2 regions of the Terribacillus sp. 7520-G genome follow, and region 2 is predicted to be linked to the other one. Evidence: riboswitches for the same ligand, from Rfam matches in the RefSeq annotation. Region 2 holds a riboswitch; the other holds the start of a gene.
The links. A riboswitch is a leader RNA that binds a small molecule or an ion and turns the genes downstream of it on or off. The one in region 2 is predicted to bind glycine.

Region 1: another riboswitch for glycine. It lies ahead of CHH53_RS10945 (amino acid permease); the one in region 2 lies ahead of gcvT (glycine cleavage system aminomethyltransferase GcvT).

What each region holds. Positions count from the first base shown of each region.
Region 1 covers NZ_NQFP01000029.1:105-9,292, forward strand. Annotated here, with positions in the region: partial or broken gene CHH53_RS10915 (hypothetical protein) at 1-535, opposite strand, end outside; gene CHH53_RS10920 (M23 family metallopeptidase) at 545-721, opposite strand; gene CHH53_RS10925 (lysozyme family protein) at 902-1,132, opposite strand; gene CHH53_RS10930 (class I SAM-dependent methyltransferase) at 1,400-2,110, opposite strand; gene CHH53_RS10935 (DUF2268 domain-containing putative Zn-dependent protease) at 2,223-2,990, shown strand; gene CHH53_RS10940 (hypothetical protein) at 3,132-3,395, opposite strand; glycine riboswitch at 3,630-3,708, shown strand; gene CHH53_RS10945 (amino acid permease) at 3,828-5,174, shown strand; gene CHH53_RS10950 (CdaR family transcriptional regulator) at 5,309-6,415, shown strand; gene CHH53_RS10955 (GntP family permease) at 6,541-7,809, shown strand; gene CHH53_RS10960 (glycerate kinase) at 7,843-8,991, shown strand; gene proS (proline--tRNA ligase) at 9,044-9,188, opposite strand, start outside.
Region 2 covers NZ_NQFP01000015.1:201,583-222,406, reverse strand. Annotated here, with positions in the region: gene CHH53_RS06905 (YqhG family protein) at 1-806, opposite strand, end outside; gene CHH53_RS06900 (DEAD/DEAH box helicase) at 799-2,454, opposite strand; glycine riboswitch at 2,651-2,738, shown strand; gene gcvT (glycine cleavage system aminomethyltransferase GcvT) at 2,895-3,995, shown strand; gene gcvPA (aminomethyl-transferring glycine dehydrogenase subunit GcvPA) at 4,007-5,359, shown strand; gene gcvPB (aminomethyl-transferring glycine dehydrogenase subunit GcvPB) at 5,349-6,812, shown strand; gene CHH53_RS06880 (rhodanese-like domain-containing protein) at 6,848-7,234, opposite strand; gene mntR (transcriptional regulator MntR) at 7,428-7,847, shown strand; gene CHH53_RS06870 (patatin-like phospholipase family protein) at 7,934-8,821, shown strand; gene CHH53_RS06865 (SA1362 family protein) at 8,835-9,251, opposite strand; gene CHH53_RS06860 (DUF1385 domain-containing protein) at 9,295-10,239, opposite strand; gene CHH53_RS06855 (YqhR family membrane protein) at 10,359-10,838, shown strand; gene aroQ (type II 3-dehydroquinate dehydratase) at 10,923-11,351, shown strand; gene CHH53_RS06845 (M24 family metallopeptidase) at 11,373-12,434, shown strand; gene efp (elongation factor P) at 12,460-13,017, shown strand; gene spoIIIAA (stage III sporulation protein AA) at 13,141-14,055, shown strand; gene spoIIIAB (stage III sporulation protein SpoIIIAB) at 14,052-14,564, shown strand; gene spoIIIAC (stage III sporulation protein AC) at 14,588-14,794, shown strand; gene spoIIIAD (stage III sporulation protein AD) at 14,805-15,197, shown strand; gene spoIIIAE (stage III sporulation protein AE) at 15,208-16,386, shown strand; gene spoIIIAF (stage III sporulation protein AF) at 16,398-17,018, shown strand; gene spoIIIAG (stage III sporulation protein AG) at 17,015-17,656, shown strand; gene CHH53_RS06800 (SpoIIIAH-like family protein) at 17,669-18,259, shown strand; gene CHH53_RS06795 (ABC transporter ATP-binding protein) at 18,389-20,095, shown strand; gene CHH53_RS06790 (ABC transporter ATP-binding protein) at 20,092-20,824, shown strand, end outside.

The sequences.
Region 1 (9,188 bases), on a different contig from region 2:
AAGCCAAGTTTATGTCAGTTTCAGATTGATCGCTGTATATCAATTTAACAGCTGCTTCATCCTTATATGTACCCAGGACTCCTTCTTTTTGATTGTATTTTATATCAGTTATTTCTTGATCTTTAGAAATAGCCTGGATGAAATCCATGATTACATCACTGTTATTTACAGAGCCACCATTTAATATATCCTTAGAAAGACTTTCTGGTTCAAATTCTTGAATGAAGAGATCCTCATCCTTTAATCTCACTGCAGTAAACAAGAACGTTATGGCTCCTTCTACTGAATTATACTTCTCTGCTACTTCATCATTGTGTAAATGAATGTGGCCGCCGTCCCCAATCTTTTCTTCGTCCGCCCATTTATACAGATCTTCTTCCTGATTCATAACCGTTTGCATATCTTCTAATGTGTCAGCAGATGCTTGCTCAATGTTTATACTATCTGCTTCTTCATCTAAGCTGAAGAATATAAGCAACCCTATCATAATAAGCATCCAGGCACCTATAGAAGCTAAAACAAGCTTCCTTTTCATAATTCCCTCCTAGAATTGAACGTATTTTGCAGGATCTAATTTACCAGACTTGCTAGAATTCCATGCAGGAGAGTGTAGTTCAAAATGAAGATGCATACCTGTTGATTGCCCAGTATTACCCATGTAGCCTATAAACTGACCTTTTTTGACATTAGCTCCTGCTGATACCTTCCTCGAAGCTAAAATAGAGTTTCATACTGTTTTCCTTCTATATTGTGCCTTATGATAATTGTGTTTCCGTATGAGCTTGAAAGATATGATTTTAACTACTACTCCATCTGCAGATGCCACTACCTGTACATTAGATCTACCACCACCACCGATATCTATACCGTTGTGATAAGTTCCCCAACGAGGACCAAAAGTTTAAGTAATATCACCTGTTACCGGTCTCATAAAGGCACCAGAGGTTACTTGTGGTACATCGCCACCATTATTAGGGGTATAAGTCGCTTGTGATTTGAATTTGTTAGCGTTTTTTAGGACCTTATCGACATACCAGTTAGCATGGTTATAGTTATAGATAGCTCCTCTTTGATCGGAAGCATAATTACTCCCAGCCAAGTAATTGGCAGCTGTATGTATTGCATCTTCAATCTGCCATGGATCAGCCTTTCCATCACCATTCCCATCTACACCATATCCACCACCGGCTTTTTGAGGTAAGGAGCGAACTTGGCAAAGGAACGGAAATAGTCATAGCATTCGATCATGATTGAATGCCGGAATCCCTTTTCTGAACCCATGTCTGATTCCGATGATCCGGAGGAAGGGAAATCGATTCAGCGATGGTTCTGTATCTATCCAGGGAGATATTGTTTTTTAATGATGAAGAGATTGGAGGATATCCAATCTCTTTTTTGCTTATCTGCACCTGAAAATGCGATAGCCTAGTATATCTTTATACTGCTTTGTGATCTCCTGGTGCTTTTCCAATATCTCTAATAATGCGTCATCTATATCTTCCGAAAGTGTGAAATCGGCAGCATGCTGCTCGTCGATTTGTTCAGAGGAAGCTTGGTATGTCGTGCTGTCAATTTGTTGAAAACCAGCCTGTTTGAAGACGGTAAGCCATTCGGCTTCGGTCCATAATTGCGGGAAGGTGTAAAAATCCATGATGTGATCCCGTTCGGTTTCTGGAATCGGCTGTTCCAGTACGGTTTCGATTGCAAGTAAGATGCCGTTTGGTTTCAGGACTCTTTTGAGCTCTGGAATGGTGGTGCCGACATTGGTGAAAGCCAGCACGGATTCGGAAAGGACGATATCAAAATTCGCTTCCGGATAGGGGAGATTTTCGGTGTCCCCGAGTTTGATATCGACCGGTGAATCGAGGGAGTTGAATCGCTGCCGGGCTTTCTCCACCATGATGCCATTATTGTCCAGTGCACTGATGCTGCAGCCGTATTGCTGTGCGAGATGGGCGGCTGTTTGCCCGGTACCGCAGCCGATCTCCAGCATTGCTGTTTGTTCATTGATTTTTTCCTCGGACAGGATCTGCTTTGTTAGTCTCAGTCCTCCTGGATGGGCGCCGCCTACGCCAAACAGGGCTAAACAATCGAGGTATGTGTAATGCAAATGAATCCCCGCCTTTCCATGTAATAAGCTATGAGCGCAGGGGAGATTTGTGCTGTATGCAAAAGCAGGACGTGCTCTTCGTGAATAAATTGGTGTTGTGAGGAGGAGTGCTATGAGTGTAATCAGGACAGATGAATGGCTGCTTCATGATTATGAGGATCCAGTCGGGATGTGCGGGCAGCTGACAGAACATTTCCCGGGAGCTTCTGCTTCTGAAATATATGATTACCTCGTCAGGCATGGCATGTATCGCCCGCTGAAGAAGCGGGGGGAACAGCTGCTGGATCAGAAGGTGTGGGAGATAGTGAAGCAGGACGAGGCTTTCCTGCAGAAGGAATGGGGAGGTCCGGATATACCGATCTTTATCTTTCCATCAGATGTGCATAATGAATGGCTCCAAGCACAATTGGGAGGCAAGTCCGGGCTGGCTTTCGGTGATAAGCTTTTTTTATTTATCTCCCCGAAAAACACGGAAGAGGAAATAAAGGCAATATTTACGCATGAATACAATCATGTCTGCCGGCTGAATCACTTTGACAAAAAGGAAGGGATGTACACGCTGCTGGATACGATCGTATTGGAGGGGATCGCGGAAAATGCGGTCAGGGAAAGACTGGGGGAGGAGCTGACTGCAAGCTGGGCATCCTTTTATTCGGATAAGGAAATCGCCAAAATGTGGGCGGATTACATTCTGCCCAAGCGGCGGCTATTACGTGAGGAGCAGGAATTTCAAGCGATTTTATTCGGTCATCGTAAATATCCGAAGATGCTTGGTTATTGTGCCGGTTATCATGTAGTGAAAAGGTATATGGAGAGAAATAGCCTATCAAGCAAGGACTTGCTGCCTGTTGAAGCGGATGTGATTGCCGGCGGGAATTAATGGTGCATGGAGCTTAGTGGATATGGACGATGATCATGGAGTCAGGGTGCACCAAGTCCTGACTTTTCGTCATACCCACTTCTCCATGGCTATGATGCCGTTATCCTGGTCTGCTGAGATAAACATGCTTTAGTTGAATGGTCAAATCCAGAATAGGGAAAGCAAGGCTATTCCTGCAATGGCTCCCAAGGCCACTCCCCAGCCAAATCCCCAGCCGCCGCCATACCCCCAGCCTCCGTAACCGAAGCCGCCCAGGTTCCGGGAGCGGCCAAGTGGCTGCAAATATACTCGGTTCTGATCTACACGCTGAATGATTCCTCTATGGATTCTGCCATCATGGCATCGGATTTCAACTGCTTTACCGCTGTATCTTTGGCATAATGAACGATATCTTCCAACTGACATATCTTCACCCCCATAACGTTTTAAGGATTCAGGGTATTATATGTCCCAAATAAAATATCGCAGGGTACACGTATCTTAGGGGTTTAGCGGAATCTTGGTGTCAAGGGGATCGAGGTGCCATGCTGCAATCTGGATTTGACAAAAAATCCAACAAACATTAGAATGAACGGTAATCAAGCAAAATCTAAATAACTTAATAATAAAGCTATGAATGCTATGGATCACACTATAGCAGGAGCAGCTTCTGGAGAGACCGCTATTTGCGCGGCGCCGAAGGGTTCACAATCTCAGGCAAAAGGACAGAAGAGTATCGGATATGTATTTGTGTTTTGCAGCGCGCGCATGACCAATAGTATTTGTTATTCTTGTGATCAAGAGATTGGAGAACCTCCGATCTCTTTTTTTATTGGGTTTTTGAAGGAGGAGTAAGATTTGGCACAACAAGGGCTGAAAAGGGACTTATCAAATAGACATGTACAGCTGATTGCCATTGGCGGTACGATCGGTACGGGGTTATTCCTGGGATCCGGGAAAGCGATCCAGCTGGCTGGCCCATCGATCATCTTTGCATATTTGATTGTTGGCATTGCGCTGTTTTTTGTGATGAGGGCGCTTGGGGAGCTGCTTTTATCAAAGGCAGGCTATCAATCCATCACGGACATAGCCGAAGATTATCTTGGACCTTGGGCATCGTTTGTGACGGGCTGGACGTATTGGTTTTGCTGGATAATGACAGCGATGGCGGATGTGATTGCTGTCGGGGTGTATGTGAATTATTGGTTCGATATCCCGCAATGGGTACCTGCACTTATCTGCGTCATCGTTTTATTGGGACTTAATTTACTTACGGTCAAGCTGTTTGGGGAATTGGAATTTTGGTTCGCCTTGATCAAGGTGATCACGATCTTGGCCCTGATCGGTATTGGCATCGTGCTGCTGGTGATTGGTTTCCAGACAGATACAGGAGCCGTTTCGGTTGCCAATCTATGGGAGCACGGAGGACTGTTTCCCAATGGGATTCCTGGCTTCCTGCTCGCCTTCCAGATGGTCGTCTTCGCGTATGTCGGTGTGGAATTGATCGGTGTATCGGCAGCCGAAACTGCTGACCCAGCCAAGAATATCCCCTCGGCGATCAATAAGATACCGTTACGGATCCTATTTTTCTACGTGGGCGCACTTTTGATTCTATTGATGATAAATCCATGGACAGAGCTGAATGCAGCAGAAAGCCCATTCGTGAAGACATTCAGCTTGGTCGGCATTCCGCTTGCGGCAGGCATCATCAACTTTGTCGTATTGACATCGGCAGCATCTGCCGGGAACAGCGGCATGTTCTCCACCAGCCGGACTTTATACAACTTGAGCAAGCAAGGACAAGGTCCATCGCAGCTTGCCAAATTGAATAAAAAGCACGTCCCGGCGAACGCTTTATGGCTGTCGGCAATCGTTGTATCCGTGGGGGCGCTCTTAAGCAAACTCATCCCGGATCAAGCCTTCAGCATTGTCACGACTATCAGTGCCATCTGTTTTATTTGGGTTTGGAGCATCATTCTTATCTGTCATATCAAATATAAGAAAACCCGTCCTGCATTGCAGGCAAAATCAACGTTCAAGGCACCGTTTGCGCCATTTGTGAACTATGCTGTGCTGGCGATGTTTGCAGGGGTCCTCGTTATCATGCTGTCGGCGGATGAAACGCGGCCGGCGCTGCTGCTGACGCCTTTGTGGTTTGTATTGCTGCTTGGGCTGTATGGGGGCAGAAAGAAACGGTCTAATTAAGGTAATCGAATGATAGGAACAGCTTCCGGCAAATGGAGGCTGTTCCTATTAATCTATGATATAAGTTAAGTTGTCCATCCAATCTCCACTATAATAGATTCTAAATGAAATGAGCGGGAAGGCGGGTAAAAAATATGCAATTCTTGACGTATGAACTGGCTCAGGAAATTGTCGGACGTACGATGAAGATATTGAATCAAAATATAAATGTCATGAATGAAGAAGGGGTGATCATAGGCTCCGGGGAAAGGGACAGGATCGATCAGCTCCATACCGGCGCGCTGCTAGTCCTGGAAAAAGGAGAAAGCATGGAAATAGATGATGCCAGTGCCGCAGAAATGAAAGGGGCAAGGCCAGGTATAAATTTACCGATACTTTTTAACGATCAAGTCGTCGGCGTGATAGGTATCACAGGGGAACCAGAGCAGATCCGGAATTATGCCCGGCTGGTGAAAATGGCGGCAGAATTAGTGCTGGAGCAGTCGTTTCTATTGGAGCGGGTGCAATGGAAGCAGCGACTTCAAAGTGAGATTGTCAATCAGCTTATCGCAGAAGGGGACTTGAATGAGGCATCAATCAAGCAGCGGGCTGGATTCCTGGGGATGGATGTAGGATGTCCGAGATTTGCTATCGTGATGGAAAAAATGGATGATGCCCAAATTACCACGCAAGGGCTGATCGAGGCTGTCCAATATGAGATTGGCAGAAACGATTTCATCGGAGTCAGTTATAACGAGGAAATAGTGGTTCTGAAGGCGGCAGGATCGAAACGGGAAATGACTCATTTTTTGGAACGTCTGCAAAAGATATCTTCTGAAAATGTACGAATGGGAATCGGCAGGGTGGCGAATCAGCTAAACCAATTAAAAGCCTCCTTCTCCCAGGCTAAAAATGCCATCATGGTCGGGAGTAAGCTTGATCCGGATAGGAACTGCTTCCCATATGAAAAGTATCAATTGGAGATCATGCTGTCGAAAGTGATCCGGGAAGAGGATAAGAGTGCCTTTTCTTACTATGATAATCTGCTGGATCAAGGCAGGAAGGGGGAGCTGATCGATACATTGGAAGCTTATATAAGAGAGGGCGGGGAATTGAACAAGATTGCAGAAAGCTTGTTTATTCACCGGAATACGCTGAGGTACCGTCTTGATAAGATCGCGGAGCTGACTGGAAAGGATCCGCGGGATGCTAAGGATTTGATGGAGCTGTATATGGCGAAGCTGCAGTGTGATTTGAGCTGATTGTGCAAATGCACAACCGAAGTGGAGGTTTTCCGGGACTTTTTCATTCTCTTTCACGATGAATCCATCTTAGAAAACGCTTACAATTGGTGTATAACGATTACACATTGTGTGGAGGGAACAGCATGGACGTTACTGTAAGCGCTTTAGGGGCGATATGTGCCTTGATCATAGCTATTGTACTTATCTTGAAAAAAGTGCCGCCCGCATATGGGATGGTTGCCGGAGCTTTGATCGGAGGCTTGATCGGCGGTGTGAATATCACGGATACAGTCGCCTTGATGATGGAAGGGGCACAGGATATCATTCCGGCGGTGCTGCGGATTTTGGCTGCGGGTATCCTGGCAGGTGTCCTGATCGAATCGGGGGCTGCTTCCTCGATTGCGGAAACGATTGTCAAAAAAATCGGGGAAACACGTGCATTGCTGGCATTATCCATTGCTACGATGATCCTGACAACGGTCGGGGTGTTCGTGGACGTGGCTGTCATCACCGTCTCCCCAATCGCTTTAGCGATTGCCAAGCGAGCTAATCTATCCAAAACGGCCATTCTTTTGGCGATGATCGGCGGAGGCAAGGCGGGGAATATCATGTCGCCCAACCCGAATGCGATCGCTGCTTCTGATGCATTCGGTATCCCGCTTACATCGGTCATGGCTGCAGGAATCATCCCAGCTATTTTCGGTGTGGCTGTTACGTATCTTTTGGCAAAGCGGCTCGTCAAAAAAGGTACTGCGGTGGCAAGCCAGGATGTTGAAATGACAGATAGTACAAAGCTGCCTTTATTTATCACCGCATTGATTGCACCGCTCATCACCATCATCCTGCTCTCCTTGCGTCCTTTATTCGATATCGATATCGATCCGATGGTTGCGCTGCCGGTTGGGGGTATCATTGGTGCCATTGCAATGAAAAAGACCAGGAAGATCAATGAATATGCGATTTCTGGTTTGAGTAAAATGTCCGGAGTGGCCATCATGCTGCTGGGGACTGGAACGCTGGCGGGGATCATTGCCAACTCTGCATTGAAGGATGTCCTGATTGATGCGTTGAATGCCACTGGGCTGCCGGCTTTTGTATTGGCTCCTGTTTCGGGTATCTTCATGTCCGCGGCAACTGCTTCCTCAACGGCTGGTACGGCAGTGGCAAGCAGCGTCTTCAGCGGCACCATTTTGGATTTGGGTGTGTCTGCTTTGGCTGGGGCTGCCATGATTCATGCAGGTGCAACGGTACTGGATCACTTGCCGCACGGGAGCTTTTTCCATGCGACAGCAGGAAGTGTCCATATGGCCATCAAGGAGCGCCTGAAGCTGATGCCATACGAATCCTTGGTCGGGCTGACACTCGCGATCATTTCAACGCTTATATTCGGGATCTTTAAGTTCTTTGGTTAAGGGAGTTAACGCTAATGGAGAGGATGGATTACCATGAAAATTGTATTCGCCCCTGACTCTTATAAAGAAAGTTTATCGGCTCTGGAGGCTGCTGATGCAATGGAGCGAGGCTTTCAATCGGTCTTTCCGGATGCTGTGTATAAGAAAATGCCAATGGCGGACGGAGGGGAAGGAACCGTTCAGTCACTTGTGGATGCAACGAGCGGTAAAATCGAAGAACGATTTGTAACGGGTCCCTTGGGTAAGCCGGTCAAAGCATTCTTTGGCTTGATGGGGGATGGGGGAACAGCTGTCATAGAGATGGCGGCAGCATCAGGGCTGCATCTTGTGCCTGCGGCTGACAGGAATCCGCTGTTGACATCTACCAGAGGAACCGGGGAATTGATGGCCGCTGCTCTTGATATGGGCGTGCATCATATTATCATCGGACTTGGGGGCAGTGCGACAAATGATGGCGGGGCCGGAATGATTCAGGCCCTGGGGGGAAGGCTGCTTGACGAAGCTGGAAGAGAAATCGGTGACGGCGGCGGTGCACTCTCCCAGCTTGCTGCCATAGACTTGGCTGGTCTGGATGACAGATTGAAGGATGTCCTGATCGAAGTGGCCTGTGACGTGGATAATCCTTTGACGGGACCAAGGGGGGCTTCGGCGATTTTCGGTCCCCAAAAGGGCGCCACGCCGGAGATGGTGGAGCAGCTGGATAAGAATCTGTCCCACTTTGCCGATGTTGCAGAGCAAGCGCTTGGGAGCTCCTTCCGGGAGATAGAGGGCGTAGGGGCAGCAGGTGGACTTGGAGCGAGTCTGCTGGCTTTTCTGGATGCAAAGCTGAAAAGGGGAATCGATATTGTCCTGGATGCGGTGAACTTCGATGAAGCAGTCAAGGATGCCGATCTTGTCATCACGGGGGAGGGGCGGATCGATAGTCAGACGATTTACGGCAAAACCCCGATCGGCGTAGCGAAAGCAGCTAAAAAATATGGTGTTCCTGTAATCGGGCTTGCGGGGGCATTGTCGGAAGATGCTGATGTTGTGCATGAGCACGGAATTGATGCGCTTTTCACGATCGTTCCGGGTGTGGTGACACTGCCGGATGCATTGGAACATGCTGCAGATTATATGGAAAGAGCGGCAAGAAACATTGCAGCGACGATGAAGGCGGTTAAATCCAAGCAGCTATCATAGGATACAAAGAAAAGGATCGACCTGGTTAAGATCGATCCTTTTTGGTATTCAATCAATAAGCGCGAGCAAACCAAACGGTATGTTTTGCTTCTTTGCCGCAATGCAGGCAAGTGTGCTTTTCAGCCGGCGGGTTGAATGGGATATTTCGGGTTGTGAATTTCGTTTCTTCTTTTACTTTATCTTCACAAGCGTCATCG
Region 2 (20,824 bases):
GTCTCTTCCGAAAGATAAAAAATGCCGGCATTGATCGTTTCCATTCGGATGGAGGGGATGAGTCGTTTGTGCAGGGCGTCCAGCTCGTTTTGGTACAAGGCTGCTCTTTCTTCCTGCATTTCCTCTTCCATTTCTCCTTGATTGCTTTGGTCAAAGAAATGCTGAAGCAAAGCTTCTTCCTGTTTGAGTGTGTCTGCGGTTTCCTTTATCCATCCATCATCAAGTGCATCCAAATACGTATGCATATAGCTGCTGATCCGCTGGTAGCCGCTTTGGTATCGGATGATGGGGGAGAGGCAATAGCATTGATCGCTGATCTGCTGCTTGAATTCCACCTGGGAGAAGTTCTCCATCCAATTCGTGACAAGCTGCCCATTCAAGAGCTGCAAGCCTACCGAGTGCGTTTCGGTTCGTTTGCGCTTACCGGAAAAATGAACGCTTATGTTCCGGATGAGCCACGGGTACAATGGTGTCCGGGAAGCTGAATCAACTTTTTCGTACAGACGTGCCACTTGGGCAGATTCCCGGATCAGCCGGAAAATCTTATGCAGGCGCGGGCTGCCGAAATGGATATGCTCGGCTTTCTCGGCTGATTGATTCGGATCGGTCAGAAGTGTCAGCTCCATCGGTTCGCCTTCCTGGCCGAGCCGTTTCTTGTAACGCCAATAGAATGGCCGATTCATCAATTCTTCATCCAACTCCGGGGTAAGCAGGAAACGAAGCAGTCCGTCCTTCTCCTCCAGCAGCTGACAGCCATTCGATACAAAAAATTTTCGCAGGAATCGATGAAGTGTTTGTCTATCCATGTAATTTCTCCCTTTCCAGCTGGTGTCCCGTTTCGGTGATGACCGCAGTCAGATTGTCGAGCTTGACTTTGACTTCACCATCCGAATGGGAATCAGCGAAGATCCTTTTGATTTCCTTTTCCATATCGGATAGCTGGAGTTCGGCAAGGATATGGTCGAGATTGCCGATCACGCGTTCGAATAAATTGATTTTCTTATAAAGCAATTCAAGTATGTGTGCTTCCAATGTGTCACGTACTGCAAAATTATAAATTTGCACATCTTTTTGCTGACCGAAACGATGGATCCTGCCGATCCGCTGTTCCAGCCGCATCGGATTCCAAGGCAGATCATAATTGATCATATTGCTGCAAAATTGAAGGTTGATTCCTTCGCCGCCAGCTTCGGTCGCAATCAGGACCTGGGCGTGCTTTTCGAACAGCTCACGCATCCAGTCCTTTTTGCCGGCTTTGAATCCTCCCCGGAAAGGCACGGAGGATATGTCGTGCTGCTTCAGTGTCCATTGCAAATAAAATTGCGTTGCCCGATATTCGGTAAAGATGATGAATTTCTCCCCGGGCGGGGCGGCCTTGATAAGCTCGACAACCTTTAACGCCTTGCTATGCTGAGGCAGCTGTTCGATTTCTTTCATGAGCGGCAGATAGGCAGTGCCGGATTCCGGATTTTCCTCGACCATTTTCTTCATGGACAAATATGCAGCTTCCCTGGAGCTGCATAGCTCCCGGAGCAGGGTGATTTTTGCGAAAGTCGCTGCGGCGCTGGTGGAATCCTGCATATTCTCATACACCCGGCGCTCTGCCTCGGTGAAATCGATCCAAATGGTCTCGACTTTCCGCTTCGTCCATTGCAGTCCCGTTTCCTCCCGGCGGTTGCGGACCATCACTTTGCGGATGAGTTCTTTCAGATAATGATGCTCTTCTGCATCTTTGCGATCATCTCCATATGTATCTTTGAATTGCTTGTAGCTGCCAAGGTAGCCAGGCTTCAGCAAGGATACGAGATTATAAATATCGCTCAGTCTATTTTGGACAGGTGTTGCTGTCAGCAGCAGGCAATATTTCTTTTTTAACGACTGGATGAAGGCATAATTCTTTGTTCGGCTGTTCTTCAGTTTGTGTGCTTCATCGACAAGTACGAAATCATAGTCTTGCTCCAAGATGATCTCACGGTGGGGTGAGCGTTTTGCCAAGTCGATAGAGGACACGATCACATCATAATGCTCCCACACATATTGCTTTCGCTGGGATGCGGCAGGTATATGGAACTTGGAATTCAATTCGTTCACCCACTGATTGACCAGGGATGCTGGCACAAGCAGCAGCACTTTTTTCACCAACCCGCGTATCATCAATTCTTTCAATACCAGACCCGCTTCGATCGTCTTACCAAGCCCCACTTCATCTGCAAGGATGGCGCGCCCATTCATCTCTTCGACTACCCGCCGGCTTGCTTCCAGCTGGTGCGGGTGGAAGGTCATGTGAGGCAGATAGCCGGGCGCGACCAAGCCGGTGAATGTATCGATATTCGTTTCTTTGGCAGCTGTATAGGCCATTTGGAAATGCTCCCAGGATGCTGTTTCTCCTTCTTTCTGCAGTACCTCATCCATCATATTGATGAAGTGTTCATCGTCGTGTATTTCCGCTTGCATGGTGAACTCATCTCCTTATTCTTCGGAGTTTCATGAAAAAAGCATAAAAAAGATAGACACAATCAAAAATTGTTATGTTATAATTGGGCTGAAACCAAACATTATCAATATTTTTTGTTAGAATGTTTGGATTTTGCTTTTTTATAGGTTGATTGTCTGTTAGTATGCCCGCGATTTACAATTTCATAAACCGCGAGTGAATGTTGGAGGAGAGACCGCAGCAAGCGGCGCCGAAGGAGCAAATATTGAGTGAATCTCTCAGGCAAAAGAACTCCAGCACGACGCAACTCTGGAGAGTGCTTCCGTAATGGGAGCCACCCAAGAAGCAATTATGGTCCAAGGACGATAAGAAACTTTCTGGTAAATGGACAGAGCCCCTCAAAGTTTTTTCGAGGTGGCTCTGTTTTTCGTTGCGAGGTACAAAAGAGAGGAGAAGGATGATGAGCGAGTTGAAAAGAACACCGATTTATCCTGCTTATCAGGCAAACAGCAAGACGATCGATTTCGGCGGATGGGAGCTTCCGGTCCATTTCACCAGCATCCAGGAAGAGCATCATGCCGTGCGGCAGGCTGCCGGCTTATTCGATGTTTCCCATATGGGAGAGATCCTGGTTCATGGGCCGGCGAGTAAGGATTTCCTGCAGTATGTCCTGACGAATGACTTGGAACTGCTTGTTCCAAACAAAGCGCAATACAGCGTCATGTGTTATGAGGATGGCGGAACGGTGGACGATCTGATTGTTTATATGCTGGACGATGATTGTTATCTTTTGGTTGTCAATGCTGCCAATATCGAAAAGGATTTCGAATGGCTGCTTACCCATAAGCGTGATGGCGTGGAGATCGAAAATCAGTCAGGGGCTTATATGCAGATTGCCCTCCAAGGACCCAAGGCAGAGCAAATCCTTCAGCAGCTGACAGGAACGGAATTGTCTGAAATTTCGTTTTTCCGGTTTGCTTATCCTGTGAATCTGGAGGGGATAGACGGGGATTTCCTGATTTCGCGCACTGGCTATACGGGCGAAGATGGTTTTGAAATCTATGGACCGTCTGCAAGCGGCCAGGCTGTCTGGGAACTGCTGTTAAAAAAAGGCGGGCAATATGATCTTCAGCCAATCGGTCTGGGTGCGAGGGACACATTGCGTTTCGAAGCGAATTTGCCTTTATACGGCAATGAATTGACAAAAGAAATCACACCGGTCGAAGCAGGCATCGGCTTTGCGGTGAAAACGAATAAGTCCGCCGACTTCATCGGCAAAGAAGTCTTGAAAAAGCAAAAAGAGAACGGAACGGAGCGAAAGCTGGCCGGTATCGAGATGCTGGATAAAGGAATCCCTCGTCATGGATATCCGATTTTTAAAGGCGATGTACAGATTGGTGAAGTAACAACAGGCACCAAATCACCTACGCTGGATAAATCAATCGGTCTTGCCCTCCTGCAAGCGGATGCTTGTGAAGAAGGAAATATTGTGGAGGTGCAAATCCGAAAAAAAAGATTGCAGGCCAAGGTTGTCGCAATACCATTCTATAAGCGGAAATAGGGGGATACGCCATGGATTTCAGGTACTTACCAATGACAGACCAAGATAAAGAAGAAATGCTGCAAGTGATAGGTGTGCAGGATACGGAGGAGCTTTTCTCCGATATTCCGGAGGAGGTCCGGCTCAAAGAGCCTCTTCGGATAAAGGAACCGAAGAGTGAAGGGGAATTGAAAGAGGAGCTTGCCGCTTTGGCCAATCGAAATGTCACGATGAAAACACATGCTTCCTTCCTTGGAGCAGGTGTGTACGATCATTACATTCCTTCCATCGTCGATCATGTCATTTCGAGATCTGAGTTTTATACAGCTTACACGCCATATCAGCCTGAAATTTCCCAAGGGGAGCTGCAAGCCATTTTTGAATTTCAGACCATGATTGCCGAGCTGACAGGGATGGATGTAGCCAATAGTTCCATGTACGATGGCGGAACAGCACTTGCGGAGGCAGCGACATTAAGCGCGGGGCATACCAGAAAGAGAAAAATCATTGTATCCGAAGCAGTCCACCCCGAATCACGGCAAGTGATCGATTCCTATGGAAGAGGGCAGCACTTGGAGATTGTCACCATTCCGCTCAAGGACGGATTGACTGATTTGCAAGCGCTGGAAGAAGCGGTGGATGAAGATACAGCTAGTGTCATCATCCAATATCCGAATTTCTTCGGCCAGGTCGAACCGCTTGCTGACATTCGAAAAATCATCGATGCACAGCCAAAAGCGATGATGGTCGTTTCCAGCAATCCATTAGCTTTAGGTTTCCTGACACCGCCAGGAAGCTTCGGGGCCGATATCGTCGTTGGTGATACGCAAGTGTTCGGTATCCCGGCACAATATGGCGGCCCGCATTGCGGATATTTTGCGAGCTCTGCCAAGCTGATGCGCAAATTGCCCGGAAGACTTGTCGGACAGACAAAGGATGAGGAAGGCAGAAGGGGTTTCGTCCTGACACTCCAAGCCCGGGAGCAGCATATCCGCCGGGACAAGGCGACATCGAATATTTGTTCCAATCAGGCGCTGAATGCGCTGGCTTCATCTGTGGCAATGAGCGCCTTGGGGAAAAAAGGCGTTGCGGAGATGGCACACTTGAATGTACAGAAAGCTTTGTACATGAAGCAGCAGCTGGAAGCATATGGTCTCGAAGTTGTGTTTAAAGGCGCGTTCTTCAATGAATTGGTCATCAAGGTGGAAACGGATTTTGATGCATTGCAGGATCATCTGATTGCACAAGGGTTTATCGGGGGGTATCACTTGGGACGGATGGATGATCGATGGAAGGACCATATGCTTATTGCTGTGACGGAGCAGCGTACGAAGGAACAGATTGATACATTCGTTAGAGAGGTGGCGGCATTCCATGCAAAATAATACTGATTTCCCATTGCTGTTCGAGCTATCGAAGACAGGAAGGACAGGATACAGCCTGCCGCCGCTTGATGTGCCGGAAACCGATATCAATGAAGTCTTTGATCCGGCTTACATCCGTACCGAACCGGCTGCACTGCCCGAGCTGAGCGAGCTTCAGATCATCCGGCACTATACAGCATTGTCCCGGAGGAATTATGGTGTTGATTCCGGATTCTATCCGCTTGGTTCCTGCACGATGAAGTACAATCCGAAGATCAATGAAGATGTCATCCGGATGGAAGGCTTCAGCCACGTACATCCATATCAGGATCCCAAAACGGCACAAGGTGCACTGGAGCTCATGTTTGACCTTCAGGAGCAGCTGAAAGAAATCACCGGCATGCATGAGGTCTCCCTGCAGCCAGCTGCAGGAGCACATGGGGAATGGACTGGGCTGATGATGATCAGGGCGCTGCATGAGAAAAACGGAGAGACGCAGAGGACCAAGGTCATCGTACCGGATTCCGCCCATGGTACGAATCCCGCTTCGGCAACAGTGGCAGGATTTGAATCTGTCACGGTCAAATCCAATGAACAGGGACTGGTCGATTTGGAAGATTTGCGTCGTGTCGTCGGAGAAGATACAGCGGCACTGATGCTCACAAACCCGAATACACTGGGTTTATTCGAAAAGGATATCCTGGAAATGGCCAAGATCGTCCATGAAGCAGGCGGTAAACTGTATTATGATGGTGCCAACCTGAATGCCATCATGGGCTATACACGCCCGGGTGATATGGGCTTCGATGTCGTGCATTTGAATCTGCATAAAACGTTCACCGGTCCCCATGGCGGCGGCGGTCCAGGTTCCGGACCAGTCGGGGTTTCTGAAGAGCTTGCGGCCTTTTTGCCAAAGCCGGTCGTTCGCAGGCAAGGGGAAGAAATCATCCTTGACGAAAATCGCCCGGATTCCATCGGACGCGTGAAGCCTTATTACGGCAACTTCGGTATCAATGTCCGTGCGTATACGTATATCCGGACAATGGGACCGGAAGGGTTGAAGCGGGTGAGTGAATACGCTGTGCTGAATGCAAATTATATGATGCGCCGCTTGAGTGAAGCATTTGATTTGCCATATACGCAGCATTGCAAGCATGAATTCGTGCTTTCCGGACGCAGACAGAAAAAACTGGGTGTCCGCACACTCGATATTGCGAAACGACTGCTTGATTTTGGGTACCATCCTCCGACCATCTACTTCCCGCTCAACGTCGAAGAAGCACTGATGATCGAGCCGACCGAGACGGAAGCAAAGGAAACATTGGATGGTTTCATTGATACGATGCTGGAAATTGCTGCAGATGCAGAGCATGATCCTGAAATCGTCCAGGAGGCGCCGCATACGACAGTCGTGAGCAGAATGGATGAAACGACTGCTGCGAGAAAGCCTATCCTGCGCTATATCCCAGAATGAAAAAAGAGCTTTGCACACAATGTGCAAAGCTCTTTTCAATCGCCTTTACGTTTGATTTTACCGCTCCAGGCTTTGAAACCGCCTTTAAGCTGATTAAGATCCTGACATCCTTTTTTATGCAGCATTGCTGCAGCTCGGACAGTGCGTGTACCGTTTTGATCATATAAGTAAACTGGCTTGTCCTTACGGATCTCAGCCATACGGTAGCGAAGCTGTGTCAGCGGGATATTACGGGCACCCAGGATATGTCCGCCATCGAACTCTTTTGGTTCACGGACATCAATCAGCTGTGCTTTACGGTAGCCAGCTTTGAATTCTTCCTCTGTAAGAGTCTTTAAATGTCTCTTCTGAATGAAATAACGGATTACACTATAAAGAATGAATACAACGAGTGCAATGCCGATAACCAGTACTGCTTCCATGTCATTTCCCCCATCTGCTGATACTCCAGCTTATATTATAGCAATCATGTACTTATTTTCAAAGAATTTTTACAGCCGTTTAAGTAAGTGTAACACTTTTGTCCTGATTCAACTTTGTTGGCTTGTTTGTCTGATGGAAAAGGTGTATCATGTAAAGATGTAAAAGCCGCAGTGGTTTGAATGGAGGAGTTTTATGCCTACACCCAGCATGGAGGACTATATTGAACAAATTTACATATTGATGGAGCAAAAAGGATACGCTCGTGTCTCGGATATAGCCGAGAATCTGCAGGTCCATCCTTCTTCTGTCACGAAAATGGTGCAGAAGCTGGATAAAGATGAATATCTGAAATATGAAAAATATCGGGGATTGATACTTACAGATAAAGGGGAGAGGGTCGGCAAGCGCCTGGTTTACCGGCATGAACTCTTGGAGGATTTTCTTCGGATCATTGGTGTCGAGGAAGAAAATATCTACCATGATGTAGAAGGGATCGAGCATCACTTGAGTTGGAATTCCATCGAACGGATCGGCAATCTTGTTCAATTCTTCCAGGAAGATAAAGGACGTCAAGAAGCATTAATCAAAGTTCAGCAAGACCAAAAGTCTTAACAGCCATCCAATTCGGATGGTTTTTTTGTTCTAAAAGACCGGCTCCTTGATTAGGTATAGTAAAAAGTCATCATGGAGCGTGCTCAATGAAAATAGACGGCGTTTTTTCAGGTGGCGGTGTGAAGGCGTTCGCATTCATTGGTGCCATTCAGGCGGTGGAGAAGGAGAAATACGAGTTCGAGAATGTTGCAGGCACTTCTGCCGGTGCGATTGTTGCTGGTTTGCTGGCAGCTGGTTATGACGGGGAAGAATTGGAGGCCTTGCTGCAGGAAACGGATATCAGCAAATTCACAGATCCCATCAAGCTGACGAAGTTCATCCCGTTCGCCAACTGGCTGACACTGTATTTCAAGATGGGGTTGTACAAGGGCAATGCCTTGGAAAGATGGCTATACGAAGCCCTGGCCAAAAAGCAGGTATACACATTCCAGGATTTGAAGCAAAAGACACTGAAAGTGATTGCAGCCGATGTCACGCTCGGGCGATTGATCGTGTTCCCGGATGATCTGGCGGGGACATATGGAATCGACGGGGGCAGTTTTCCGGTGGCGCGGGCAATTCGGATGAGTGCTGGTATTCCGTACATTTTCATGCCGGCAAGACTGATATATAGGAATCGGAAAAAAAGCCTGCTGCTGGATGGCGGGCTGCTGAGCAATTTTCCGCTTTGGACCTTGGAGGGCGATGACCGGCTCTTGAGACGGCCGATCCTGGGGATGAAGCTGAGTGAATCTGTACAGAAAATCCCAGTGCAGAAGGTCCACCAATCCTTTGATTTATTTTACGCGCTTTTCAAGACGATGAAGGTTGCGCATGATATGCGGCATATCAATCAGGACACCGCAAAAGATATCATTTTCATTCCGGTGGAGGGCATCGGAATGGCCGATTTCCATATCTCTGCCGCTGAAAAGGAAAAGCTGATAGCAGTCGGCAGGGACAAGGCGGAGCAGTTTCTGAAACGCTGGCCATAAAAAAAGTCGGGCATCAGATGCTCGACTTTTTCCGTTTCTGTTTGTTGCCTTCAATGACACGGAGCTGCGGACCGCGGGACCGATCTTTGATGGATCGTTTTCTTTTTGAGGCAGATGCTTTTTTAATGCTGGCAGCAGATTTTGCTGGCTTATTGACAGGACGGGCTTTCGGCTGCTTGTATTTTTGTTTTGACTGCTTCACTGCCTTTTTATATTTCTGCATATCGCTGCTGCTGCCGCCAGCTGGGCCGCGGCCGCGCATGCGTGTAAGAATGAAATAAAGCACTGCACCGAAAAGGACGGCACCTCCAATCCAAACGAGCACATTCTGGAAGAATGCTCCTGGATTCGTCACGAGCTGCATGACGACGCCGATGGCAGCAAGCCCAATCAAAACAAAAACGATGATGGAAGACCCAGATCTACGCAACCCATTTTCCTCCTTTCCATGCCTTGGTGGAGACATGGTTTCGTTATCTTACTATCTTTATACCACTATTCACCGGTACAGAATCATTTTCCAGCACTTTTTTGAAAGAAGCGAGCGCAACCTCCACTTGGTCATCCTTTGGCTCTTTTGTCGTAAGCAGCTGGAGCCATAAACCGGGATATCCAAGGAAGCGAAGGACAGGGACATTCCTGACCTTATTCGTGAGCTGCAGCACTTCGAAGGATAGTCCGATGACAACCGGCAGGAGCAGGATCCTGTTTACCATGCGCCACCATAGCGGATCCGTTGCAACGAACATATATACAATCACACCAACTATGACGGTGAACAGCATGAAACTGGATCCGCACCGATAATGCAGGCGGGATTGCTTCTGTACATTTTCGACAGTGAGCGGCAGTCCGTTTTCATAACAATTGATCACTTTATGTTCGGCGCCATGATATTGGAATACACGTTTAATTATTGGTGTCAATGACACAAGATAAACGTATGCAAGAAGCAGAATCAGCTTCAGGAATCCTTCCAGTGCAACTTGTTCAAAGCGGGAAGGGAGCCATTTCTCGAAGAAATCCGCGACTAATGCAGGGGTGAGTGTGAAAATCAGTTTTCCGAAAATGAAGGATAGCACACCCACCGCACCGATCCCGATGATCATTGCCAGTCTGGATTTCTTCTCCTCAGGCACGATATCTGCATCATCTTCGGGATTGACACCATAACGCTCCGAAGAAAAATTCAAATGCTTCGTTCCATTGGCGCTGGCCTGTACGATGGCTGCAAGTCCCCGCAATATAGGTATTTTTTTCAATTTGGATAGTTTCGGGTTATCTTTCCGTTCGACGGTTAAGTAATCAATGCTGTCGTCATTTCTGCGAACGGCAGTAACGAAGCTGTTTTTTCCCGCAAACATGACACCTTCAACGACGGCTTGCCCGCCATAGGTATTGGTTTGTTTATCTGACATAATTTCACCAGCCTCGTTTCGATTTCCTTCTATTTTACTAAAAAAATACAGAGAACACTAGATGGCAGCCATGATTAAAATTGTATATTCAAGGCATGCTACGTAATGAGGTGAGGAATATGCAGCAAAATCGGAAAACCGCATCCCGTTTCAACCGAAGTGCGGTCGTGACCGGATTCGTCGGGGGTGTGCTCTGGTCAGCGGTTGCCTGGGTAGCTTACTTTTTTCATTTTACCGATTTATCGGTGGCGGATTTCGTCCTGCGCTCATGGGTATGGATGCCGTGGGCCGAGACATGGGTCGGAGAACTGATCAGCATAATCCTGGTCGGTTTCCTTTCGGTTCTCATTGCTTTTCTGTATTTCCTATTTTTGAAGCAGCAGAAAGGAATCATGCCTAGCTTGATCTTCGGCGTGGTACTATGGGTCCTTGTCCAGCTTGTGCTGGCGCCGATCATCCATGGAGTGGATAGTGCCCTTCAAGCCGATCGCGATACAAATATAACGACAATGTGCCTGTATTTGCTTTATGCTGTATTCATCGGATACAGTATCAGCTTTGAATACCAGCAAAGTGAGGCATATCAGGAGAAGGGATGAGCATTTCGAATTTTCAATCACAAAATCTTCGTCTTATGTTACACTATGTGAAAGTTAAAATAATGTAACCAAAGGATGAAGAAAGTGAATCGCTTAATGCTAATCAATGGACCCAATTTGAACTTACTCGGCACGAGGGAACCTGGTATTTATGGAAGTCATACATTGTCGGACGTGGTGGCGGAGGTCAAGAAGGTAACGGACAGTTTTGATTACGAGCTGGAAGACTTTCAGTCGAACCACGAAGGGGCGATGGTGGATAAGATACAGGAAGCGGGACGCACGTGCAGCGGAATCATCCTCAATGCAGCTGCTTATACACATACGAGCATTGCCATCAGGGATGCGATTGCCAGTATCCCGATTCCGGTGATAGAAGTCCATATTTCCAATATCCATACCCGGGAGGAGTTCAGGCATCATTCGATGCTGGCATCCGTGTGTAAAGCGCAGATCGTCGGCCTGGGTATCAAGGGCTATCGATATGCAGCTATGGCACTGCTGGAGAAATAAGAAGGGGAGAGGAAGAAACAAATGCAGAAACTCGAGAAATTACGTGCTTTGATGGAAAAAAAGGATTTGGATGCACTGATCGTGACGAGTGGGCAGAACCGCCGATACATATCAGGCTTTACCGGAAGTGCGGGACTTCTTGTCATAACCAAAGCCAAACAGCTGTTCATCACCGATTTTCGCTATATCGAGCAGGCAGCCGAGCAAGCGCCTGATTTTGAAATCATCGAGCATAAACAGTCCATCGTCCTCGAAACTGCCGCCCAGCTGCTGAAAGAAGGTGCGCAGCAGGTCGGGTTTGAGCACGAAGATGTCACTTTCGCACTGTATCAGCAGTTCCGGGATGCAGTCAAAGCAGATCTCATCCCGGCTTCGGGGTTGATCGAGGAATTGCGTCTGATCAAATCAGAAGCAGAGCTGCAGATCATGAAAACCGCTGCGGAGATTGCGGATGCTGCCTATACACATATCCTGACTTTCGTTAAACCGGGTATGAAGGAGATCGAGGTTTCCAATGAGCTGGAGTTCTTCATGCGCAAACAGGGCGCGACTCAATCCAGCTTCGATACGATTGTCGCGTCAGGCTATCGTTCCGCTTTGCCACATGGTGTGGCTTCTGAAAAAGAGATTCAAAAGGGTGAATTGGTCACACTCGATTATGGGGCTCTTTACAATGGATATTGCTCGGATATTACCAGAACTTTCGCAGTAGGCGAGATAAGTGACAAATTACGAGAGATTTATGATATAGTACTAGAGGCGAATCTTCGAGGAGTAGCAGGGGTGAAACCAGGCATTACTGGTAAGGAAGCCGATGCACTGACACGGGATTACATCAGCGAAAAAGGCTATGGCCAATACTTCGGGCATTCAACCGGACATGGACTCGGTATGGATGTGCACGAATCGCCAGCTTTATCCTTCCGCTCAGACACGGTGCTGAAGCCGGGTATGGTCGTGACGGTGGAACCGGGGATCTACATACCTGAAGTAGGCGGATGCCGTATCGAAGATGATCTTGTGCTGACAGCGGATGGCAGCGAACGCCTGACGTTCTCCACCAAAGATTTAATTACTTTGTAACAGCCGTTTTCGAAGGAGGAAAACAATGATTTCAGTTAACGATTTTCGTACGGGCCTTACAATCGAAGTAGACAATGGCCTGTGGCAGGTACTTGATTTCCAGCACGTAAAACCTGGTAAAGGTGCGGCTTTCGTCCGTTCCAAGCTGCGCAACCTGCGCAATGGCAACATCCAGGAGAAAACATTCCGTGCCGGAGAAAAAGTTTCCCGGGCGCATATCGAACACAAAAAAATGCAGTACCTTTATTCTGCTGGTGATACGCATACTTTCATGGATAATGAGTCTTTCGAGCAGCTGGAGCTTCAAACAGCGCAGATCGAATACGAACTTAAATTCCTGAAAGAAAACATGGAAATCAGCGTGATGACATATGGCGGCGAAACACTTGGTGTGGATCTGCCGAACAACGTGGAATTGAAAGTTGTGGAAACTGAACCTGGCATCAAAGGGGATACAGCGAGCGGCGGTACGAAGCCAGCTGTCCTGGAAACAGGTTTGAGCGTCCAAGTTCCTTTCTTCATCAATGAAGGGGATGTACTGATCATCAGCACATCCGATGGTAAATACGTATCACGTGCATAAGCAAACGTGAAAGAGTCTCTTCCCAACCTTGGGGAGGGGCTCTTTTTTGTGCATAAACAAATAAGAGGCACATACATTACAGTATGGACAACATGTCCAATCGAAGCCAGAGGTGAACAACTTATGAAGGAAATCCAAAACTTGTTTCGACCGCCTTTACAAGCGCTGTTAACAGAAAAAATCGGGGATCGATGGAATAAGCTGCAGGAAATACGATGCCGGACGAATCAACAGCTTGAGTTATGCTTCGATGACACGACCGAGTGGATAGAAACATCGTTCATGAATGCGGATGATGCTCGTTTCATGCTGAATCAACTAAGTGATTTCTCTTTATATGCACTTGAAAATGAATTACGGGAGGGATATATCACCATTGCAGGCGGACATCGTATCGGACTGAGCGGTCAAGTGAACACAGAAGGCGGAATGGTCAAAGCGCTAAAGCATATATCTTCTTTCAATATAAGAATCGCGAAGGCAAAACCGGGTGCAGCGAATAAAATCATGCCATCCTTATACCATTTCAATGGCTCCTGCCGTCACACGCTTGTCATAGGCCCGCCCAAGTCCGGGAAAACGACCATTCTGCGCGATATTGTCCGTACCCTATCCACCGGCTGGCAGCAATACCCGGCGTTGAAAACAGCAGTCGTCGATGAACGGTCCGAAATCGGGGGGAGTATCAACGGCGTTCCGCAGCATGACCTGGGAAGGAGAACCGATATCATGGATGCGTGCCCAAAGGCTGATGGATTGATGATGCTTATACGGTCGATGTCCCCGGATGTGATTGTGGCAGATGAGATCGGAAGCGAACGGGATGTGCAAGCATTGATGGAGGCATTGCATGCAGGTGTGACGATTGTTTGCAGTGTCCATGGGGACAGCTTGGAATCCATCCGTCACAGGCCATCCCTGCGACCGCTGTTTGAACATAAGGTCTTTGAACGCATCGTGATATTGAAGAAAGGCACCTCACCTGGAGTGGTACAAGCTTTGCTCGACACAGCAAGTCCGGCAGGTGTAAACGGATGAAGCTGATAGGGGCGATCCTTGTGCTCATAGCAGCAACCTGGGCGGGGTTTGAACTATCCCGCAAACTGCAGCAGCGACCGAAGCAAATCCGTCAGCTCATCAGCAGCCTGCAAGTCATGGAGGCAGAAATCTTATACAGTCAGACAAGCATCATCGAAACCAGTGATAATTTGGCTAAGCAAATTCCGCAGCCTGCAGCTTCTTTTTTCCGCTCTCTTTCGGATAAGCTGCAGCTGCACCCGGCTGGATTGTATGACTGCTGGGAGGAGACAACAGAAAATTGGATAGGAACCACTGCCTTGAAACCTGCTGAGAAGGATATCTGGCTGCAATTCGGCCGTACGCTCGGGCAGCATGATTTTGAGCAGCAGCAAAAACATATCCAGTTGGCCAGAACCCATTTGGAACGCGAGCTGGAGGAATCGGAAGAAGCAAACCAGCGATATGGGAAAATGTTTCGCAACCTTGGCTTCCTGACGGGACTGCTTATCGTGCTGCTGCTTATTTGAACGAGTTAGGAAAGGAGTCCGTTATGCTCTCAGAAGCAATGATTCTATTTCAAATTGCAGGTATCGGGATGATCGTTGCCATCATCCATACAGTGCTGAAGCAAATGGGGAAGGAAGAGATTGCACAATTTACGACACTGATGGGATTCATCCTTGTGCTGCTCATCGTCCTGGGCAAGTTGTCAGAGTTATTCCAGCAGATCAAGTCGGTGTTCTTATTCCAGGGATGAGGCGATCGAAATGGATATCATCATAATCGTATCCATTGGTATTGTGGCAAGCTTGCTTGCCTTGATTGTAAAGGAACAGAATTCCTCCATTGCATTCTTTGTTGTCGTGGTGACGGGTATCATCATTTTCCTGTTCATCCTGCAAAAAATCGCTGGCATCCTGCTCCTGATCGAGCAGCTGGGTGAAAGGGCGAATGTGGAGGGGCTTTATATCAAAACGATTTTGAAAATCATCGGCATTGCCTACATCACGGAATTCGGGGCGCATTTGACCCGGGATGCCGGCTTGTCAGCCATTGCCGCAAAGATAGAGCTTGCCGGAAAAATCATCATCATCACGGTGGCCATCCCGATTCTGACAGCAGTCATCGAAACAATAATCAGTTTCATGCCGGGCGGATAAGGAGCTGGATATGTTGAAACGCTGCTTGGTCATTCTTTTCGCTTTAAGCGCTTTACTTGTATATCCGTCAGCAGCTTTCGGGGAGACGAATCAGTCAGAAGAAGTGGAAGCGGCAGTAACAGCCTTTGAAGGCCTGCCGACAGAGGAAATCAACGGGTACTGGGAGCTTTTATCCGATAAATATGGACAATATATCCCGGAATTGGAGAAAGGCTCCTTACTGGAATTCATCCAGCAGCAAGGGGATATTTCCATCGAATCATGGCTGAAGGGGCTTTTTGAATATTTGCTGTATGAACTGCTACTCAATGGCAAGCTGCTCGGGATTTTAATCCTCCTGACGCTTTTCAGCAGCATCCTGCAGACGATCCAGACTGCCTTTAATAAAGGCTCCATCAGTAAAGTAGCCTATTTGATCGTCTGTATGGTACTGCTGACACTTCTTTTGAATAGCTTCCGTTTATCGGTTAGCTATACGATGGAAGCCATCGATGGCATGAGTGATTTCATGCTCGCCTTGATACCGCTCCTCCTTGGGCTGATGGCATCATTCGGAAGTCTTTCGGCTGTCGCTTTCTTTCATCCGATCATCGTGTTCCTCATCCATGCCAGTGGGTTACTGATCTCCAAAGTCATCATTCCGTTATTCCTCATGAGTGCACTTTTACATCTGGTCAGTACGATCAACAAAGAATATCCTGTCACACAGCTTGCTGACTTACTGAAAAATGTCGGATTGTGGCTTTTGGGTATTTTCTTTTCCGTCTTTCTTGGTGTCATTTCCGTACAGGGTGCCGTCACGGCCGTTCAGGATGGGGTGGCGATGAAGACAGCCAAATTCATCACCGGCAACTTCATCCCGGTGATCGGCCGTATGTTCACCGATGCAACGGATACGGTGCTGAGTGCTTCGCTCCTCTTGAAGAATGCCATCGGAATCGTCGGGGTACTGATCGTCTTGGCTATCGCCCTGTTCCCGGCAATCAAGATTCTTGCCATCGCCCTGATTTACAAGATAGCCGCCGCTCTGCTGCAGCCGCTGGGTGACGGTCCGATAATCAAATCCATGCAGGTGATGAGTAAGTACATCCTGTATATCTTCGCTTGCTTGCTCGTTGTCGCATTCATGTTCTTTATTGCCATCGTCATCATTGTCGCTTCGAGCAATGTCACATTAATGCTGAGATAGGAGCTGATCACTTGGAAACATTGCAATCCTGGGTGATGCAGATCATTCTGTTCATCCTCCTTGCTTTTGTTTTGGATATGGTGCTGCCGGATACAGACATCCGCAAATACGTCAAATTGGTGATGGGGCTGATGCTGCTGCTGTTATTCCTTAAACCTGTCTTTGCCTTGTTCCAAGTCGATTCCACCAGGGCGGTACAGGAAGCGATGGCCGGCTTTGCTGCTTTGACAGATGCCCCATCCATGGAAAATTCGATCGAACAAAAGAAAAGTGAAATAGATTCCGTACAGCGTGCATATATTGAGGAACAGATGGCTGTCCAATTAAAGGACCAAGCAAATCCAACGCTGCAAGAGAAATTTCATATGCAAATCACGGACATCGCAGTCGCCTTTAAGGAGGGAGAGGATGAGGAAACGGCCGAAGCAATCGATTCCATCCATGTAACGGTGCAGGATACCGAGCAGGACTTACCGGAAGGAGAAATCCGCGACGTAGTCATCGACAGTTCCCATCCGATTGAAGCAAATGAGCAGACGGAGGAACTGGAGAGAGTGAAATCCCATCTTGCTGACATTTGGGAGCTCGAGGATCTGCCGCTTGAGGTCACCCAAAAAGGGGGGACAGGATGAAAAAGTTATTAGATAAGCTTTCGGAACAATGGAAGCTGAAGGATTCCCAGAACAGGAAACCGACAAAGCTTGGTTATTTGGTCATCATCGGGCTGCTTGGCGCTTTGCTTTTGCTCGTAAGCGGCCTATTCACAGAACAGAAGGAGCCGGATGGACAAACACCGCAGCAGGATCAGCATACAGCACAGGAGGATACAGAAGAGACTTTTGCCAAAAAAGAAAATGACACTTCCTCTTCTTCAGCTGATTTGGAAGCAGCATATGAACAAGATCTAGTCGGGCTGCTGGAAAAGATCAAAGGTGTTTCGGAAGTGGAAGTCATGGTCAATCTGAACAGCACGCACCAAAAAATCTACGAAAAAAACTTGATCATCGGCCGGCAGACCTCTGAAGAGACAGATCAAAACGGCGGTGAACGAGTCGTGGAAGATGAAAACGAGGAGCAGCAGGTCGTGCTCGTCAGACAGGGTGACCAAGAGGTGCCGCTGCTGGTGGAAACGAGAAAGCCGGAAGTAAGAGGTGTGCTTGTCGTTGCGAAAGGGGCCGAACAAGCAACTGTACAGGAATGGGTTGTGGAAGCAGTATCAAGAGTGCTGGATGTACCGACACATCGTATTTCGGTCATGCCGAAAAATTGAGGGGGAATTGGGATGTTGAAGAAACAAACAGTGTGGCTATTGACGATGCTGAGCTTGCTGATCGTGTTGAGTGTCTATTATATGACTTCTCCTAACGGGGATGAACTGGCTTTCATCAATGATAATACAGAAGAAAATGGGACAAGCACGACTGCTGGGGACTCAGGTGACTCAGGAGGATCAGGGGATTCCGAGTCAGGTGAGGAAGGGCAAGAAGGCGAAAAGGATGTGACGACTGAACCAGCCAATGTCGATGAACTTTTTGCCAGCATCCGGATGCAGACGATGGATCAGCGAAGCGAGGCCAAAACCAGACTTGAAGAAATCGTTGCCAGCTCTTCGACAAGCACAGAAGAAAAGAATGAAGCAGTCAATCAGATTGAACTGATGGAGCAATACGCATCGAAGGAATCCATCCTGGAAGAATCGATCATTGCTGAAAAAGGCTATGAGGAAGTGCTTGTCAGGGCAGAAGAAGGACATGTGCAAATAACGGTGAAAGCAGATGAAATGACTGCTCAAGAAGCTAACAGCATCATGCAGATGGCGGCAGATGAATTCGCCGGTGCAAATGTGGATGTCAAATATATACCGCAGAAATAAAGGTGGGGAGCATTCAGCGAATGCTCCTTTTTCCATTGGAAGTCGTTCTATACAGTTTTGTTTCAAGTGGTGGTATGCTAGGGTATGATTAGCAGCAGGCTATACATATGCAGGGGGAAGGCGTAAGCAGTGAAGACATTATTCAGTTATCTTAAACCTTATTGGCTCATCATCATCACTTCGTTGATTTTTATCCTGATGGAGCTTTCCGTGGAACTGGTGCAGCCATTCCTATTGCAAAAGCTGATCGATGACGGGATTGCCGCTGGTGATGATGGACTGGTGATCGAGCTGGGGCTGGGGATGGCGGCCATTGCGATAATAGGCTTCGGGGCAGGCATCATCAATATATTCTTTGCCGATCACCTTGGTCAGAGTGTGGGAAAAGAGCTGCGCGATCACATGTATGAGCGCCTGCAGCAGGCTGGATTGCAGGATATCCAGCGCTTTGGCACGAGTACACTCCTCACGCGGCTTACAAATGACGTCAACCAGATCCAGTTGACACTTGTCATGTTCTTCCGGTTCATGATCAGGGCTCCTTTCCTGATCATCGGGGGGACGGTCATGGCTTTTGTCGTCAACGTGAAGATAGCACTCATTTTATTGATCGTCATCCCGATTCTCTTGATGGTGCTCCGATTCATCATGAAGCGCGGCATCCGTTATTTCGGTGTTGTGCAGCGGAGTGTGGACAAGGTGAACCATGTGATGCGGGAAAATCTTGTCGGTCTTCGTCTGATCAGGATTTTCGTCAGGGAGGAGCAGGAACAGAAGCGTTTTGAAAATACGAGCAATGAACTGCGGCAAAACATGCTTCGGGCCTTTCGATATACGGAGCTGTCGGTACCGCTGCTCACTTTGGTGATGAATATCGCTATTTTGGGGATTCTTTATATTGGCGGGATCCAGCAGCGAACGAATGTCGGGGATATTGTAGCAATCGTGAACTATGCAACAAGGATCACGGGGGCATTGAGTGTCGTCGGTATGCTGATCACCTTCTATGCCAGGGCAAAAGCGTCCGGTGAACGGATCGGCGATGTTCTTGAATTGGATATTATGACAGGCAAAGGCATGATGACCTCTGAGGATTTTCGCGGCGGCATAGACATGCAGCACGTGACATATCGATATCCAAATGGCAAAATTGCCGTCATCGAAGATTTCTCGATGCAAATCAAACCTGGAGAAAGGGTCGCCATACTAGGTGAAACAGGCTCTGGAAAATCGACCTTGCTGCAGCTGATGATTGGTTTATTCGAACCCGATCACGGACAAGTGCTGGCCGATGGCATACCGTTAGCCGATTTGGATATCAAGTCTTTCAGGAAGCAGGTAGGTTTTGTCTCTCAGGATGTACAGCTGTTTTCCGGCACGATCCGGGAGAATATCGCTTGGGGCATTCCAGATGCCAGCGATGAAGCCATCACCCGCGCTGCAAAGGATGCCCAGATTTACGATACGATTGCCAAGCTGCCTGATAAGCTTGATACGGAACTCGGGCAAAATGGCATCAATCTTTCCGGCGGACAGAAGCAGCGGCTGACGATTGCCAGGGCTTTGCTGTTGGATCCATCTCTATTGCTGCTTGACGATAGTACCAGTGCACTGGATTTGCAGACGGAACGCAAATTATTGGATGCGCTCAAACGATATGAGTGTACGACAGTGCTGGTGACACAAAAACTCAGCACAGCCATGCAATGCGATCGGATCCTCATTGTGGAAGACGGAAAACGAACAGCGTATGGCACTGCGGAGGAACTTCTCGATCAATCAGCGTTATTCCGCGCAATCCAGGCTTCGCAGAAGCAGAGGGAGGCGACGTCATGAAAAAGCTATCAGCAGCGTTTCGGTACAAACGGCCGGTATATTCGGCCGGTTCCCGTAAACAAAAAGCGAAGGTAGACAATCCAAAAGAGACACTCCTAAGGATCTGGCGTTATATGCTCCTGGAAAAGCGGCTGCTTTTCAGTACACTTGGCATGATAGTTGTCAGCTCTGTCTTAGCACTGATCGGACCTGTCATCCTTGGTCATGTCGTCGACCATTTTGTCAGCGGGGATTATACGGCAGGATATTTGCTGAGGCAGCTGGGCTGGCTGCTGCTCGTTTATACAGCTGTTGCTGTGATGACATTTTTGCAGGGGTATTGGATGATCACCATCTCCCAGACAGCTGTATACACAATCAGGAAGGATTTGTTTATGCATCTGCAGAAGCTGAAGCTTTCCTTCTTTGATAAACGGCAGCATGGAGAGCTGATGAGCCGCATGACCAATGATGTGGATAATATCTCGACGACGCTGAATACGTCGATGGTCCAGGTCGTTTCCAGCATCATCACCTTTATCGGCATACTGGGAGTCATGTTGAGCTTGAGCCCGATTCTCACGATCATTACCCTGCTGGTTGTGCCGATCATGTTCATCGGAATCAAATGGATCACCAACCGCACTCGTCATGCCTTCCGGATACAGCAGCAGGCTGTCAGCAGCGTGAACGGTTTTGCAGAGGAAAGCATTTCCGGTCAAGCCGTCATCAAAGCCTATGCCCAGGAAT